3 regions of the Alteromonas sp. W12 genome follow, and region 1 is predicted to be linked to each of the others. Evidence: predicted binding sites of a transcription regulator. Region 1 holds the regulator's gene; each other region holds the start of a gene.
What was found. Region 1 encodes FNR, which switches genes on or off when oxygen is low (the NO sensors DNR and NnrR bind a similar motif). Its sites were predicted from a motif close to TTGATCTAGATCAA; they were not measured.
Positions count from the first base shown of each region.

Region 2: a site for FNR is predicted at 4,298-4,311, ahead of trhP (prephenate-dependent tRNA uridine(34) hydroxylase TrhP). Genes of this name have one in related genera too.
Region 3: a site for FNR is predicted at 3,099-3,112, ahead of ccoG (cytochrome c oxidase accessory protein CcoG). Genes of this name have one in related genera too.

Region 1 is NZ_LQXH01000014.1:15,005-20,584, forward strand. It holds gene AWH61_RS19330 (heavy metal translocating P-type ATPase) at 1-998, shown strand, start outside; gene ccoS (cbb3-type cytochrome oxidase assembly protein CcoS) at 1,000-1,230, shown strand; gene AWH61_RS19340 (sulfite exporter TauE/SafE family protein) at 1,217-1,876, shown strand; gene fnr (fumarate/nitrate reduction transcriptional regulator Fnr) at 1,922-2,659, shown strand; gene uspE (universal stress protein UspE) at 2,904-3,827, shown strand; gene ttcA (tRNA 2-thiocytidine(32) synthetase TtcA) at 3,976-4,929, shown strand; gene AWH61_RS19360 (patatin-like phospholipase family protein) at 4,930-5,580, shown strand, end outside.
Region 2 is NZ_LQXH01000009.1:112,417-117,996, forward strand. It holds gene AWH61_RS14090 (aminotransferase class I/II-fold pyridoxal phosphate-dependent enzyme) at 1-391, opposite strand, end outside; gene AWH61_RS14095 (Lrp/AsnC family transcriptional regulator) at 530-958, shown strand; gene AWH61_RS14100 (hypothetical protein) at 955-1,590, opposite strand; gene AWH61_RS14105 (zinc-dependent metalloprotease) at 1,618-4,065, opposite strand; gene trhP (prephenate-dependent tRNA uridine(34) hydroxylase TrhP) at 4,399-5,580, shown strand, end outside.
Region 3 is NZ_LQXH01000001.1:128,401-133,980, forward strand. It holds gene AWH61_RS00545 (TonB-dependent receptor plug domain-containing protein) at 1-164, opposite strand, end outside; cobalamin riboswitch at 254-505, opposite strand; gene AWH61_RS00550 (serine/threonine protein kinase) at 625-1,608, opposite strand; gene ccoG (cytochrome c oxidase accessory protein CcoG) at 1,605-3,035, opposite strand; gene AWH61_RS00560 (hypothetical protein) at 3,516-3,887, shown strand; gene AWH61_RS00565 (DUF3016 domain-containing protein) at 4,011-4,556, shown strand; gene AWH61_RS00570 (acyl-CoA dehydrogenase family protein) at 4,651-5,580, opposite strand, start outside.

The sequences.
Region 1 (5,580 bases):
TTTTACTAAAACGCGCAGATGCGCTTGAACAAATTACTGACATTGACACCATCGCATTAGACAAAACCGGCACGCTCACAAAAGGTAAATTTACTATTTCAAATGCCTGGTACGCTGACGGTGTGGATAGTAAAAGTGCGCTATCAATTGCGCGCGCTTTGGAGTCACGCTCTGAACATCCGATTGCCAAAGCCTTTAGCGACGGTATAGCCTTTAGCGACGGTGTAGCCCTAAGCGAGACTTCTGCCTCTAGCGGCAGTGCTGACGCTATCGATAACACGGTACACAAAGTGACTAATTTTACCGTTTCGCCAGGAGGAGGTATCAGCGGTGAGATCAATGACACGTTGTTTTCTATGGGTTCTGTAGCATTCAGCGTTCACGAATCTCAGCTAAAACTCATTGAAGCGTTCCCTTCAGCTAACGTGTTTCTCACGGTTAAGGGGCGTATTATGGCGGCGTATGAAGTAAAGGATTCACTAAGAGAAGATACGCAAGAAACTCTCGATATATTAGCTAAAAGCCATACCCTCGCCGTTTTAAGTGGTGATACACAGCAAAACGTTAATGCGCTTACCGCACCATTGCCAATTTCGACCGCTAAAGGTGGCCTAACACCTGAGCAAAAGTACGAAGCCGTTCAAGCTATGCAGCAATCTGGCGCGAAAGTGATGATGATGGGTGACGGTATTAACGACGCTCCAGTTCTTGCCAGCGCTGATGTGGCAATTGCAGTGGGTAATGCCACAGACGTGGCTAAAACTGCCGCCGACGTGATACTGCTTGGCGATCAGCTGCTTTCTGTACCAGAACTTATTCGAACTGCGCACCAAGTGAAGCAAAAAATAAGGCAAAATATTGGCTGGTCGGTAGGTTACAACGTTTTGATCTTACCTTTCGCCGTATCAGGCCTACTTTCACCGTGGATGGCTGTTGTTGGTATGTCGTTAAGCAGTATCATTGTGGTCACAAACTCAACGCGACTTTTGAGCAAATAGCATGAGTATTATTTACGTATTAATTCCAATCGCCATCATCATTGTTGCCGTCGCTATCGTGATATTCTTTTGGGCGGTGAAAACCAATCAATTTGAAGATTTGGATCGCCAAGGGTATAGCATACTGTTTGACGATGATCTTCCGCCAGAAGAAAAAAAGCTAGCTGAGCAACGCAAGCAACTTCAAGACAGTAAAGTAGACAAAAGCCAAGCGCCACATGGAAGGGATTAACTACTTCTCTGCCTTTCTTATCGGCTTAGCCGGTGGAGTTCACTGTGTGGGAATGTGCGGTGGAATTGTCGCTGCGCTAAGGATGGTATCGCCTAAAGGCGCTTCAGCACTACCCTATACCCTTGCCTATAACATGGGACGTATAGTGAGCTACACCATCGCCGGAGCAATAACCGGGGCACTTGGAAAAATTGCAGCAGATTATATACCTCTTGCCAACTATGCCCTTTCCCTACTTAGCGGAATCATGTTGCTTCTACTGGCGTGTTATTTGGGTAAGTGGTGGACTGGCTTAACAGTGCTGGAAAATGCGGGTAAAGGCCTATTTTCCAAAGTCCAGCCGCTTTCAAAACGCTTTTTGCCATTTAAGACCCCTTTAAGTGCGTTGCCTTATGGTTTTATTTGGGGTTGGCTTCCTTGCGGTTTGGTGTATTCCACACTTACCTGGTCTCTCGCGGCGGGTAACGCGCTAGAAGGCGCTGCTATTATGTTCTTCTTCGGTTTGGGTACATTACCCACCTTGCTCGCTGCAAGCGCTGGTAGCCAATATATTGTTCGAAGTTTTCAACATAACCATTTTAGACAAATTATTGCGGTAATAATGGCAATATATGCAGCTTATCTTATTCATGGCGCAATCGTTTAAAAATGGGTGTATTATTGTCGGGTATTCTTTTAGAGAGCGTGCATTATGAGCAAAGGAAGCCAATTTTCTATTCACTGTCAAAACTGTAGTTTCAGTCACCTGTGTTTACCGGTGGCGTTAAACAAAACAGAAATCGAGTCTCTTGACGATATTATTGAACGCAAGAAGCCGCTTCATAAAGGTGACACGCTGATTCAAACTGGTGATAAATTCCGTTCTCTATTTGCAGTGAGAACCGGTTCATTCAAATCATTTGTGACTAATACCGAAGGTGAAGAACAGATTACCGGCTTCCACTTTCCTGGTGACATTATCGGTTTCGATGCATTAAGAGAGAACAAACACCAAAGCTATACCTCTGCGTTAGAAACTGCCATGGTGTGTGAACTTCCCTACGAGACCCTCGACGAAATGTCAGTGCAATTTCCAAAACTGCGCCACCAAATCATGAGCTTCATGAGTGCTGAAATAAAACAAGATCACGACATGATCATGCTTTTAAACAAGCGAACTGCAGAAGAGCGCTTACTGTATTTCATCTCACACCTGTCGCAACGCTTTGAAGAGCGTGGCTTTTCCCATAGAGAATTCCACTTAACCATGACGCGCAACGAAATTGGAAACTATTTAGGATTAACGATTGAAACGATTAGTCGTCTGTTAAGCCGTTTTCAAAAAGACAACATCATAAAAGTAGACGGCAAGCTTATTACTATTTTGGATTTCGATAGGCTAAACACCAAACTAGCGGCGCTTAACGGCCCTAGCGTTGTCTGCGGTTAGCCGTTTTTAGGTGTTAAATAAGGCGCGCACTAAGCGCGCTTTTTTGTGACCAGTGTTAGCCACCTATCTACCCTTTCAGCGCCACGCCGGTTGCTCCATATTCAATTCGGTAGCTTCACTCATGGTCGCCTCGTAAAATTCTTGATCTAAAACAACTTACGTTTTTCCCAATGTCGTTTATAGTTAGTATTAGAAAACTTCGATTTCGACAGCCACTACTAAGTTTCGTAGTTAGGGGGACGTTATGATTGAGTGTAAACGAATTCTGGCCGTGGTAGATGCCGAGCGCGATAACCAACCTGCACTAAGCCGTGCTTATGAACTCGCTTCAAAAACAGGTGCTTCAGTTACCGCCATGATGGTGGTATACGACTTATCTTATGATATGACGACCATGCTTAGCCCGGATGAGCGCGAGTCAATGCGCGATGCAGTTACAAAGGAGCATGCAAAATGGCTTGCCACCCACTTAAGAGAACAAGGATTCACTGAAACTGATATCGTTGTAGAATGGAATAATCGTGCGTATGAGTCGATTATTTACTACACCCTAAACAATCAGATAGATTTAGTGGTAAAGGCAACCAAAAAGCACGACGATCTTGCTTCTGTTATTTTCACCCCCACCGACTGGCATTTAATGCGTAAATGCCCTCGCCCAGTATTGCTCGTTAAAGAGCACGACTGGCCAGAAGGAGGAGAGATTATTGCTGCAGTAAACGTAGGCAGTGAAGACGATGAGCATGCCGCACTTAACGATAAGCTCACCCTCATTGCTAACGACTACGCCTCTTTATTGAAAGGGAGCGTAAATTTGGTCAACAGTTACCCTTCTACACCACTTAATATCGCCATAGAAGTGCCTGAGTTCGACCCCGATACCTATCACGACGCGGTAAAAAATCATCATTTAAAGGAAATGCGTAGTCACGCGTTAAAGTACGGTATTCCTGACAACAAATGTGTAGTAAGAGAAGGCCTTCCGGAAAAAGTTATCCCGCAAGTGGCAAAAACACTGGATGCAGAGCTGGTTGTTATTGGTACCGTTGGCCGTGTGGGCATTTCAGCGGCCCTAATTGGTAACACTGCAGAACACGTGATCGACGAACTCAATTGCGATGTGCTTGCTATTAAGCCAGATGGATTTGTGTCGCCGTTGTCGGTGTAGTCTTTTTATTAGTACTACATAGCCCGTGTTTGCGGTTACTTAGCGGTCAACACGGTATGTCACCAACAAATTTAACTTCACAAGCATGGTCTCGAAAAGCCGCTTTAATGTATAATGGTGGCTTTATCACAAACCAAGCTAGTTAATTATGAGTTTAGGCACAAACAGTGCTGACGCGTCGCCATTAAATGCTGCGCAAAGTAAGCAAAAGTACAACTTCAACAAACTTCAGAAACGACTTCGCCGCAATGTGGGTAAAGCCATTGGCGATTTCGGTATGATTGAAAACAACGACAAAGTAATGGTGTGTTTATCTGGCGGTAAAGACAGCTACACCATGCTAGATATTTTATTGTTTTTAAAGAAGATTGCGCCTATTCATTTTGATATCGTTGCGGTTAATCTTGACCAGAAGCAGCCTGGTTTCCCCGAACATATCTTGCCTGAATATCTAGAAAGCATTGGCGTTGACTACAAAATTGTAGAAGAAGACACCTACTCTATTGTTAAAGACAAAATTCCAGAGGGAAAGACGACTTGCTCTCTCTGTTCTCGCTTGCGCCGTGGTATTCTGTACCGCACGGCAAAAGAGTTAGGTGCGACTAAAATTGCATTAGGTCATCACCGCGACGACATGCTAGAAACGTTTTTCCTCAATATGTTTCATGGTGGCAAGCTTAAGTCTATGCCGCCAAAGCTAGTCAGCGACAACGGTGAACACATCGTTATTCGTCCATTGGCGTACTGCACAGAAAAAGACATCGAGAAATATTCTCAGGCCGCTGAATTTCCGATTATTCCTTGTAACCTTTGTGGCTCACAAGAAAACCTACAGCGCCAAAACATAAAGGCTATGCTTCAAGACTGGAACCGTCGCTTCCCAGGTCGTATAGAGTCGATGTTCCGCGCGCTTCAAAACGTAGCGCCTTCACACTTAATCGACAGCAACCTTTACGATTTTAAAGCTATAGCTACACAAGAAGGCCCGGTTGAAGACGGTGATATCGGGTTCGATGAACCTTCTTTCACTACAGAAAATAGTACGGACTTCAGTGATGAAGATAATGCTATTGAAGTAATAAACATTATGGAACCTAAGTAAATGAAAATTGGACTTGCGCTAGGTGCCGGTGCCGCAAGGGGCTGGACTCACATTGGCATAATTGAAGCATTAGAAAAACTCGGCGTAAAAATTGACGTTGTAGCGGGATGCTCTATTGGTGCTTATGTTGGTGCTGCCTACGCAAGTGGCAAGCTGGAAGGCTTGAAAGAGTGGGCCTGTTCCCTTAGCGACTGGCAGGTACTTGCTCTTATGGGCGTAGGACTTAGACGCGGCGGCATTGCAAGCGGACAGAAGGTTTTCGACAAACTAGCAAGCGAGTTTTGTGAATCGACTTATGAAGACATGCTTAAGCCGTTTGCGGCTGTGGCTACCGACCTTTATACAGGCCGTGAAGTGGTGTTTAACTCTGGTCCTATCGGAGACACCATTCAAGCATCCTGCGCTATTCCCGCACTTTTTGCGCCCGTAGCACACGGTGATCGTTGGTTGGTAGACGGTGCCGTTGTAAACCCTGTACCGGTGAACTTATGTCGCCAATTAGGGGCCGATTTTGTAATCGCGGTTAACCTTAACGCCGATTTCCGACCACTTCGTCTTGAAAAGTTGAGACAAGATCATGAAGAAAACCAGCGCAAAACTGAGGACTTTTTTACAAAGAGTCAAAACGTACTACGCCAATGGTTCTCCCCT
Region 2 (5,580 bases), on a different contig from region 1:
CTTGTTCCAATAATGGAATTTCGACGACCTTCACCCCTAACGACTTAGCCCACCCAGCTATTTGCATGTAGTTAGGAACAATAACTATTAGCTCATCGCCTTTTTCAAGTAAGCTCATTACCATTAGGAAATTTGCTTCAGCCGAGCCATTTGTAACGATTACATTGTCAGAAGTTCGATTGCTGTATAGGGCAGCAATGCGCTCTCGAAGTTGCACACTACCATTAGTCCAACCGTATCCAAGTTCAATACTCAATAGCTCTTGTTGCTGCTCCTGATTGAGCAGTTCGTTTAATCGATATGGGTGAACACCGCTATCAGATAGGTTCAGTTCAACTAAGTTTTCATAGAGTGATTGGATTCGTTCAAGTGTAAATTCATCGATTTGCATGATTTGTCTTCTGTAGGTCAATTGATACTGCTTAGTGTATGCTTGACCTACTAAGCGATGAATAACACAATAATTGAATTTCGCGCATTTAACTTTGTAAAACAAAGGAAAAGGCTGCGTTTACTTTGGAAAAATAAGATGGACAAGATTAACAGAAATATTCTACATATTTTGCAGTCTGAGGGGCGTATTTCCTTCTCGGAATTAGCGAAACGTGTCCACCTTTCCGCCCCCGCGGTTGCTGAACGCGTAAAGCGATTAGAAGAGGAAAGCGTAATTACTGGCTATACTGCAACAATCGATAGCCACAACATGGGATTACCTATTACAGCCATGGTTCAAGCCCGTGTATTTATTGGTAAGGAGCCGCAAATACTAGCATTTATGAAAGAACGGCTAGAGATCGTTGAAGGATACAATGTGACGGGTGAACGCGCCTTCATTATGAAAGTAGCGACAGATTCAATGAAAGCACTAGACGGCTTTTTGGAAGATCTATCAATAATGGCAGAGTCCAATACAATGATGATATTGTCCAGCGTGACGAGGAAGCCGCTCACAATTTAAGTACAATTTATCCCATTCAAACCAATATCATGTTTAAACTCTCCACGTCCGTTAAACACGCTAAAACCAACATCGGTTGCTTTAAGCTCTAAATCTAAAACCCAGTCTATTTGTTCAATTGGTTTTAATTCAAAACGGTGTAAAGGAAGTGGGCATTTTAAGTAAAAGTTATGATAAGCCTTTCCCAAAGCACCTTGGTCTAGGGTATGCACGTAAATAGTGTTTTTGCCTATTTCAAATTCTTTATGAAAGTAGTCTGTATTATCGGTTAACACCATATCCATTGCGACGTCAAAAAAACCTAGGTTAACCTGAATAAAAGCCACTACAGCGATAAAAATGTTAAGGATGTTAGAAACCCATTTATTTTTGAACAAAAGCTTAAGTGCACCTTTCTGCTTAAAAATCAGGTAAACACCTACACATACCGCTATCAATTTCACCCAGGCTACCATATCCCCGACCTGTGACATGAGCTTTGGGGAATGGTAGTTCATCCCCCACAAAACACTCCCATTAACGCTTTCAGCTAAAGGTATGAGAATTAGCAGTAGCCCAACAAATACAGGAATACGCCGTACCGCAGCATCCCTGTGCGGCATTGACGTTTTTTTACTACTATGGTTTTGCATCAGCAGCGTCCTTGGTAACAGCGCATTTTAAATCGGCGAACCTGGCGGTAGCGGCTCTACTTCAAAGGTACTTGGCCATGCCTTACTAGCCCAATAAGTATCGAACTGTTCTTTCAGTATTTCATACTGATTGTCGTCTGCTTTGTCGTCTAACCATTCGCTAAATTCAAGCAGAGCAAGTTCGGCTTCCATTCTTACTTCAGGCGCCAACTTATCGTTAGTTACTGCTTTCATCACTGCATTTAACGCCACTAACTGTAAGCGTTTAGCTAATGGGCTTTGTGACTTATTTTTATACCAGTGAACGTTAAGTATTTGCTTCACCAGCATAGAAACGCCTACTTTTTTGCGTCTGTCATTAGTGCTTCTTGTCTGCCACTCCAAGCGGTTTAAGCGCTCTGGGTGCAATAGTAATTCAAACGCAAAGTTAGATGCAGAAGCGGCCGCAGAAACAGGGTCTAACATTAACCCCATTTTGCCCTTAAAGTGCTCGCGAGTAATATCGTCGCCATACGCTGTCGGTGGAATAAGGGCGAGTACCGATTCAGGTATCGTCAGGTAATCAGCGGTAGTGGCCGTAATTAACTGCTGCATAGCGCGTTGCTGCACTGCAGGCGCTACAAACTGTTGGCCCTGTGCTTTGGTATAGTCACCTTTGCGTTCGTATTCATACACTAAGCCGCCGACTTGCTTTGCAACGGCTTCTAACTGATAACGGTGGAGTAAGTAAATAGGCACTAAAGCATTTTCAAGAGAGGATAAACTGCTATTTGGGCTTAAGGTGTCTAAACCTAAATTGGCTAACGCCAGTTCGCGTACTTGTGAAATTTCATCGAAAGCATCTAGCGGATTGCTACCGTTTTCCCACATATGGCCGTTTGCCGATGCATGGCGACTACTACGGGTATCGGGGTCTGACTTAAAACTTAAACCCTCATTACGGCCTTTTACGATAATTTTTGCCAAGGCTTCCGTTGCCTCTACGTCGCTGGCAAAATCTTGATAGCCATACGCGACGGCGTGAATATCCCATGCGCCTATGCCTTTATCATACGCGCCTTCCAAGCTAATTTTGCCGTTTTTAATACTAATTTTGGGGTGAGGATAATCCATTACCGACGCACGGTTATTTTCACTTGCCGCAAAGTTGTGGGCTATACCCAATGTGTGCCCTACTTCGTGGGCTGAAAGTTGCCTAATGCGGTCTAAAGCCATTTCTTGCTGTGCAGTGGTGTCGGTGCTCCCGTCCTTAAAAGGACTGGTTAGGCCAAGGGCAATTAAATAATCTTGTCTTACACGCAATGAGCCGAGCGTAACGTGACCTTTGATAATTTCACCAGTGCGCGGGTCGACAACCGACGAACCATAAGACCAACCGCGAGTTGCGCGATGTACCCAGTTGATTACGTTATAGCGCACGTCCATTGGGTCGGCACCTTCGGGCAATACTTTCACCTGAAACGCATCTTTGTAGCCTGCGGCTTCATAGGCTTGATTCCACCAGCTCGCCCCTTCTTTAAGCGCGGTCATTACGGGTTCTGGAATACCAGGATCTAGGTAATACACAATAGGCTCTACTGCTTCGCTCATTGCAGCATGCGGGGTTTTCTTGTTTAAACGATGGCGGGTAATAAAACGCTGTTCAGTAGGCTCGCTGATAGGCGTTGAATAATCAAAGTAACTGAATTTCCAGTAGCCCGAGTACGGGTGGTACTCTCTGGGCGTGTAATTATCATCAGGCAGAGCCACAAACGAATGATGCAAGTGCACCGACAAGCTTTCTGGGTCGGGCGTAACTTGCTGCACGTATTCGCCTGGCTTCTTACCTGCAAAGGTGACTAAAGCCTCTAATTCAGTATTTTTTTCAAAGCCTTTGGTTTTAGGTAAATACACGCCGCTTCGCATGTTATCTACGCTAAAACTGCCTTGGTTAGTTCCCGCTAAGCGATTGCCAATGCCATGGATATCGCTTAATAAGAACGGTGTGTAATCTATTAGACTGGCGCTGTCGTTTTTGGCTACCAGCGTAAAACCTGCGATAACCGAATCAGCAAAGGCTTCATCAATGCTCTGTTTCTCAGCGTCGCTGCCATGGGCTGCTCGGTATTTGGTGTTGTGCTGCTTTAATAAAACCTTGTTTCCAAATTTTTCAAAGCTTACTAAACGCGTATTGCCTAGCTGGCCGCGATCAAGGCCAATGTCGTTAGACCCTACGCCGTACGGCAAACTGCTTTGAAACAGGTATTCGGCGTGGTCTGTTGGCACCGCCAAGTAAACTTTGTCACTTTCATCGTCATAGTAAACAGGAATTAAACCATCTTTTTTGGTCATATTGCTGGTGAATTCACCAATGCTTGGCAGCGCTGCCAATGCGGAAGACGTAGACACGACAAATAATACCGTAATCGCAATGGCCGATTTGCCCGATGCTTTTACTTGTCGTGCCGCTTTATGAAAAATGTTCAATTGCAGCATGCAGTTAGTCCTTATTATTGTGAATTTCTAGCCTACCCTATGTGGTGGGTTTTGCCCATGGTAGTTCATCGTTTAATGCGCTCTTTTTGCTTATTATTTAGGTGTGAACGGGCTTGGTTTTTACTACCGAAGGTAATGCACTAAAAACGCAACTATATAGAATAAAACAGCTGGCATTGACTCTGCTCAATTGCCGTTTAAACATTCAAAAACATGAGCGACGCCAAATTATTTGATCTTGGTCAACACCAAGCTTTGTTTGGGTTGTAGAGGTATTTTACGGCTTATAAAATCCGCCGCCTTGTTTAAAGCGTCTAGTAGCGGTTTTTATCTATGACTTCAAAATTATCACCTAATCGCAGCTCTTCTAACCTACGTGAAGACTCAGTTTCAACATTGCCAAACCAAACCTTAATCGCGCCAGAGTTGCTTGCACCTGCGGGTAGCTTACGCAACATGCGCTACGCTTTCGCCTATGGCGCTGATGCTGTTTATGCTGGGCAGCCACGCTACTCGCTTCGCGTAAGAAACAACGAATTCAGCCTTGAGAACTTAGCGATAGGCATAGAAGAAGCACATGCTTTAGGTAAAAAGTTCTATGTAGTAAGCAACATTGCTCCGCACAACAGTAAGCTAGGTACCTACCTTAAAGATATTTCACCAGTAATTGCTATGAAGCCCGATGCGTTAATTATGTCAGACCCAGGGCTTATTATGATGGTGCGCGACGCCTTCCCTGAAATACCTATTCACTTGAGTGTACAGGCCAATGCGGTGAACTACGCCACGGTGAAGTTTTGGCAGAAACAAGGTATTGAGCGCGTTATTTTGTCTCGAGAGCTCTCTTTGGAAGAAATTGAAACTATTCGCGAACATGTTCCAGACATGGAGTTAGAAGTATTTGTGCATGGCGCGCTTTGTATGGCGTATTCGGGCCGCTGCTTATTGTCTGGATATATGAATAAACGCGACCCAAACCAGGGTACTTGCACCAATGCTTGTAGATGGTCTTACGATGTTAAGGCAGGCGAGGAAAACGAAACTGGCGACATCGTTCTAACCAGTGAGATTAATAAGGCAGTTACAGCACCTCAAGTGGTAATTCCTACCCTTGGTGAAGGCACGCCAAGCTCCCAAGTGTTTATGTTAGAAGAAAAGGAAAAGCCTGGCGAACTGATGCCAGCTTTTGAAGACGAACATGGCACCTATTTCATGAATTCTAAAGATTTGCGTGCCGTGCAACATGTTGGCAGGTTAACCCAAATGGGCGTGCATAGTTTAAAAATAGAAGGCCGCACTAAATCACATTACTACTGTGCCCGAACCGCTCAAGTCTATAGAAAAGCAATTGACGACGCGGTAGCAGGAAAGCCATTTGATAGTACATTAATGGGAAGCTTGGAAACTTTAGCTCATCGAGGTTATACCGAAGGTTTCTTGCGTCGCCATGCACACCACGCGTATCAGAACTATGAGTATGGCCACTCAGTCAGCGATAAACAACAATTTGTTGGT
Region 3 (5,580 bases), on a different contig from region 1:
AGCACCGATACTGAACCAGGAAGTTTGGTTAACGAAATAGGCAAACGCGTGCCTGTTACTGTTAAAGTTTCAATATCTTGGTCAGAAGTTTGAGCAAAGGCAGGTGTGCTTAAGCACGAAATAACTGCAGCGCTAAGGGCTGCTTTAGTAAAATGTGTACGCATGGTTTTTATGTTGTCTTTGATGCGCTCCACCCGAGCACATGATTAGGGAAAGTGCACGCATTGCTTAATTATGGATGTGAGCAAGCAAACGACACCATGAAGTACAGGCCGGTATCCGGGCTTACTCACCATTACTAAAAATGTAATAGCTCTTTTGCCTTCCCATCTAATGGCGTTTAATACGTAACGCATAAAAGACAGTGGCGTATGAAAAGAAAACGACAACGCGTTGAGTTTACCGTTGCGGGGGCAGCATCAGTTTTTCACTGATTTCCCGTTTAACCCTTGTCGCCGTAGTTAATATGGAGCTAGACAAGAGCACCTACACACTGTCGATTATATCTAAGTTAAAAAGTGATAGCGAATACGGTTTCTTATACCTTACGCTTTTTCGTAACCGCCATAAGATTATCGGCAACGGTCATCGAAAAAGCGTTTTTTCAGCAGTAAAGGGGCTGGCTCAATATCCTAATTTCAGTGGAGGCTCTTGAAGGGCCGATAGCTGTTCTTTCAGAGCAAGTATTTGGCCTTCCCAGTATTTGTCTTCAGCAAACCAAGGAAATGCCCGCGGAAAAGCAGGGTCTTCCCAGCGTCGTGAAAGCCATGCCATGTAATGCACCATTCGCATAGCGCGCAGGGGCTCAATAAGTGGCAACTGTGCAGTGTCAAACGGGTGAAACTCCTCGTATGCTTCAACCAAAGTATCGAGCTGCAATAGTTGTTGTTGGCGGTCGCCGCTTAGCATCATCCACAAATCTTGGATAGCAGGGCCCATGCGGCAATCATCTAAATCAACGAAGGTAGGGCCATCGCGCCACAGTATATTGCCGGGGTGGCAGTCACCGTGAAGACGAATGCTTGATGTTGGGCTGTAAGCTTTTTTAGTTGCCTCTATTACAGGCTCGAGTATGGCGAAGAACGCCGTTTTTAGATGCTCAGGCAGCAGCGTACTTTGCAATAGAACCTGCTTGGGCTCATTCAGGTAGCTTTCAATATCAATTGAAGGGCGATGAGTAAACCCTTTCGCTGAGGCAACGCGGTGGATACGACCAATGAAACGCCCCATCCATTCAAGCTGGTCAAGGTTGTCATTCTCGAATTGTCTGCCGCCTACTGAAGGAAATAGCGCAAATCGATAGTCAGTTTCTGCCACCGTGTGATGATGCAATGTGCTGCCGTTTAGAGCCATAGGCGCGGCCAACGGGATTTCACTTTCAATAAGTTCAGCGGCAAACTCGTGCTCTTCAAGAATTTGCGCATCTGTCCATCGGCCGGGACGATAGAATTTCGCAACGTAGCGCTGGCCATCTTCAGCCAAAAATTGGTATACGCGGTTTTCATAGCTGTTAAGCGCTAGTAGGCCGCTTTGAAGAAAAATGCCCTGGCTTTCCAGGGCATCTAATATGGTGTCTGGGCTAAGCCCAGAGAAAGAAAAATCTGTCATCGATAAAGGAATTTAGTTGGTTCATCAACGGTAACCGTTTCCCCATCAATTGTGGTGGTTACACTGATAAAAATATCGGTAACCGTATCTTCCAGATTATAGGCGTCAGTTGCAACTGAAATTGGCGTGCTATACACCGCACCGCCTTCAACTGTTACAGTTTGCTCACCAATGTACTTGTAGTCAGACAAACCTTTTACAGCAATAGAGTAGGTTTGGGTTTGCTGAGTTTTGTTAAGTACTTTTATTGTATAAACGTTCTCAATTAGCCCTTCATTCGTTTCGCGGTATAGCGAGTTTCTGTCGCGGATAATGTCAACTTCGGTGGGGCTGCGCATCCAAATATTGGCAAACAGCAAGCCTATCATCACCACTAAAACTACAAAGTAACCAATTAACTTTGGACGTAAAATATGAGTCTTACCGCCAGCTAGTTCTTCTTCAGAGGTAAAGCTTATCAGGCCTTTAGGATAACCCATTTTATCCATAACACCGTTACACGCATCAACACAGGCGCCGCAGTTGATGCATTCGTATTGTAAGCCATTTCGAATATCGATACCGGTTGGGCATACCTGAACACACAGGTTGCAGTCTATACAGTCGCCTAACCCTTTTTCTTTTACTTGCTCGTGACTAAGTTTGCGTGGTCGCGGGCCGCGTTGCTCTCCACGCTTTGCATCGTACGATACAGTAAACGTGTCTTTGTCGAACATGGCAGACTGAAAACGCGCATACGGGCAAATGTGCGTGCACATGATTTCGCGCATGTAGCCAGCGTTTCCGTACGTACATACGGCAAAGAAAATAACCGATAAACCTGCCCAGAAGCTGGTGTTAAATGTTACAAAATCGATAAACAGTTCATCAATTGGCGTAAAGTAGCCAACGAAGGTTAAAGCCGTTAACAGCGCTACCAATACCCAAGCGGTGTGCTTAGCTGTTTTACGCAAAAATTTATCTGCATCCATTTTGCGTGCATCTAGCGCTATACGCTTGTTGCGCGGGCCTTCGAATTTCTCTTCGAACCACGTATAAATGTATACCCACGTTGTTTGAGGACACATAAATCCACACCACACTCGACCAGCGAAAGTGGTGACGAAGAACAGCGCAAAGGCGGAAACAATAAATATATAGGCCAGTAAAGTGAGATCTTGAGGCCATAAGGTTAGAGAGAATATAGTAAATCGCTGCTCACCAATATCGAGTAGCACGGCTTGATGCCCGTTGTACTGAATCCATGGAATGATGGCAAAGAGGCCCAAAAAGAAAAGGCCAAACATGCGTCTAAACGTCTCCAGAGGGCCTTGTACAGCCCGCACATAAATACGGCTACGAGAGTCGTGGCGTTTACCCTCAGGTCCACCTTTGGGTTTATGTACTTTTACCGGTGTAACGGTCTTTACCGGTATTTGTTCATTCATAGCTTAACCTTATGTGACGTAACGAACTGCCTGTGCAGTATAACTGCGTTCAAAACGTCATATTTAATGTAGATCAATAATGCGGCGTATGGTGTATCTTTTTAAAGTTTCAGTCAATACTGAAACTTCAGAACGTAAGTCGTTTTTTGTTTTGATTTCCTCAGTCTATGTAACTTTGTAAATAGTTAAATACAGCTACGTGAATAATGAGGATTAATATAACGGCCAGATGCCATTTGATGCCCAACATCGACGATTAGGCTTTACCTACTATACATGAGTATAGTTTGCTGTATTTACAGGTAAACCGATATGACCCTATTATCGTCGATAATAATGTGGTCAATTACCGTTTGAATCGTGTACAGTGAGCATTGTGAAAGTGTAAATTGGCAAAGTGTAGTTGAGCACATAGTGAGAAAGGTGCTAAAAAATTGGCGCTATTTGTAGTAAACGTCTGTCAAAGTTAGCTGAGAAGTCATGTTAAGGTTCTTTATCATCGCTGCTGAAATTATTGTTTTGGTAATTGTGCTGCGGTCTCCTTTTGTTCAGTATCTCTTTGAAGATATCCAGAACTCGCTTTCTGAATGGCTAGTTTCAATTGCCACCTTACCGGAGCGAGAAGAACTGCGTAGTTTACAAGATAAAATTAATATCCAGCTGAGTCCCTTAAAGCCTTACCAGCAAACATATGTTCAGCAAATCACCGCTGATAGCGCAAGCGTTAAACGTTTTTATCACACCTATTGTGAAAAGGACGATATAAACCCCAACTTTACGGGAACTAAACGCGTTCAACTATGCCTAATCATTAAACAGTCGTCAGTTATGCAAGTAGCAAAGCGAGACTAGCCAATTTTAACAAGGCTGGTTAAATGTAAAGCTGATATAAAAGCCGACAATTGCTGCATGCTAAGCTTTCTCTAAATGTCTTGCTAACTCATAGTTTAAACGACTGAATTTAGGAGCATAAAAGTGAATAAATTACGTACTTTTTCTTATTTAGGTTGTGCCACTGCGGTTGGACTTCTTGCTGTTTTCGCTCCCACCCAGGCGGCAGAAGTAAAGATTACTTGGGAAGAACCTGAAACATATAGCGATGTTAAGCCAACTAATGAGTCGCGCAAACGGTTTCGCGAACGAACATTAGAAGATTTGGAACAGCACATTGTTGAGTTAGCTAGTGATTTACCTGAATCTCAAGTGCTGTCTATGACCGTGACTAATGTGGACTTAGCGGGGCAAGTATGGCCTAGTCAGTTTGTCGGGTTTGGCACAGGTGGTGGGAGTGACGTTCGCATTATTAAGCGCATCGATATTCCAAGAATGGCGTTTAGTTATTCTTTGACCAATGCCGAAGGACAAGTCATTTTAAGCGGCGAAGATGTAAAACTCAAAGACATGGACTTTATGGAATCGACAATCCGCCGCAATAGAACCGAGTCGTTAACCTACGAAAAAGCCATGTTGAATGATTGGTTTGCAGACACGTTTTCGACACAGGTAGCGGCAAACAACTAGTACCGCGTGATAACTATTAAACTTAAAAAGGTCACTATATGTGACCTTTTTTAGTTTTTAAGCCCATATGTTATGGGCGTAAAGCATGCGCTAATTACAGATAATCAAACTCATTACCTGATATTGCAAGGGTGCTTTCAGGGCCAGCTTTATAAGCGGCTTTGTGCGCATCGCGACGTACTAATATACGTTCCATGTAGAAGTCACGTGTCTTCATCTTAGACGCTGCAAGTACCGCATTACCTGATGCCTGCGCTTTGTCGGCCATGCTGTACCACAGTACACCAATCAATGAATAGGCGCTGTATGCCAAGTAATCACAAGCAGCAGCTGCAGCGGTGGTGGCATCCATACCTAAGCAATCGGCTGAAGATGCACGCCAGTCATCAAGAATTCCTTGAGCCAGACCCTTCGCTTCACTGTCTTGAATGTCGCTAACTAAAGCGTTAAACGCATTATAGGTCGCTTCCATCATTTGACCGCCATCTCGGGTAAGCTTACGACCAATAAGGTCTAGCGCCTGAATACCGTTGGTGCCTTCATATAACATAGCAATGCGCACGTCGCGCATAAGTTGTTCCATACCCCATTCACGAATAAAGCCGTGACCACCAAATACTTGTACACCTAGGCTGGTGGTCTCAAGGCCCATATCCGTCATAAAAGCTTTGCAGATTGGAGTTAAAAACTGAAGTATCTTGTCGGCATCTTCTTTTTCTTGACCTTCACCAAGCTTCTCAACGTCCATAAACTTGGCATAGAAAAGTGAAAGTGCACGGCAGCCTTCAATCAGTGATTTCTGCGTAAGTAACATACGCGCTACGTCAGGTTGAAAGACGATCGGGTCTGCTTTGCCTTCTGGATTTTGAATTCCCTGAGGTGCGCGAGACTGAACGCGTTCGCGGGCATAGGTCAGCGCGCCTTGGTAAGAGGCTTCTGCCGCCCCTAAACCTTGCAGACCTACTTGGAAGCGTGCATCGTTCATCATGGTGAACATACATGCTAGGCCTTGGTTTTCTTCACC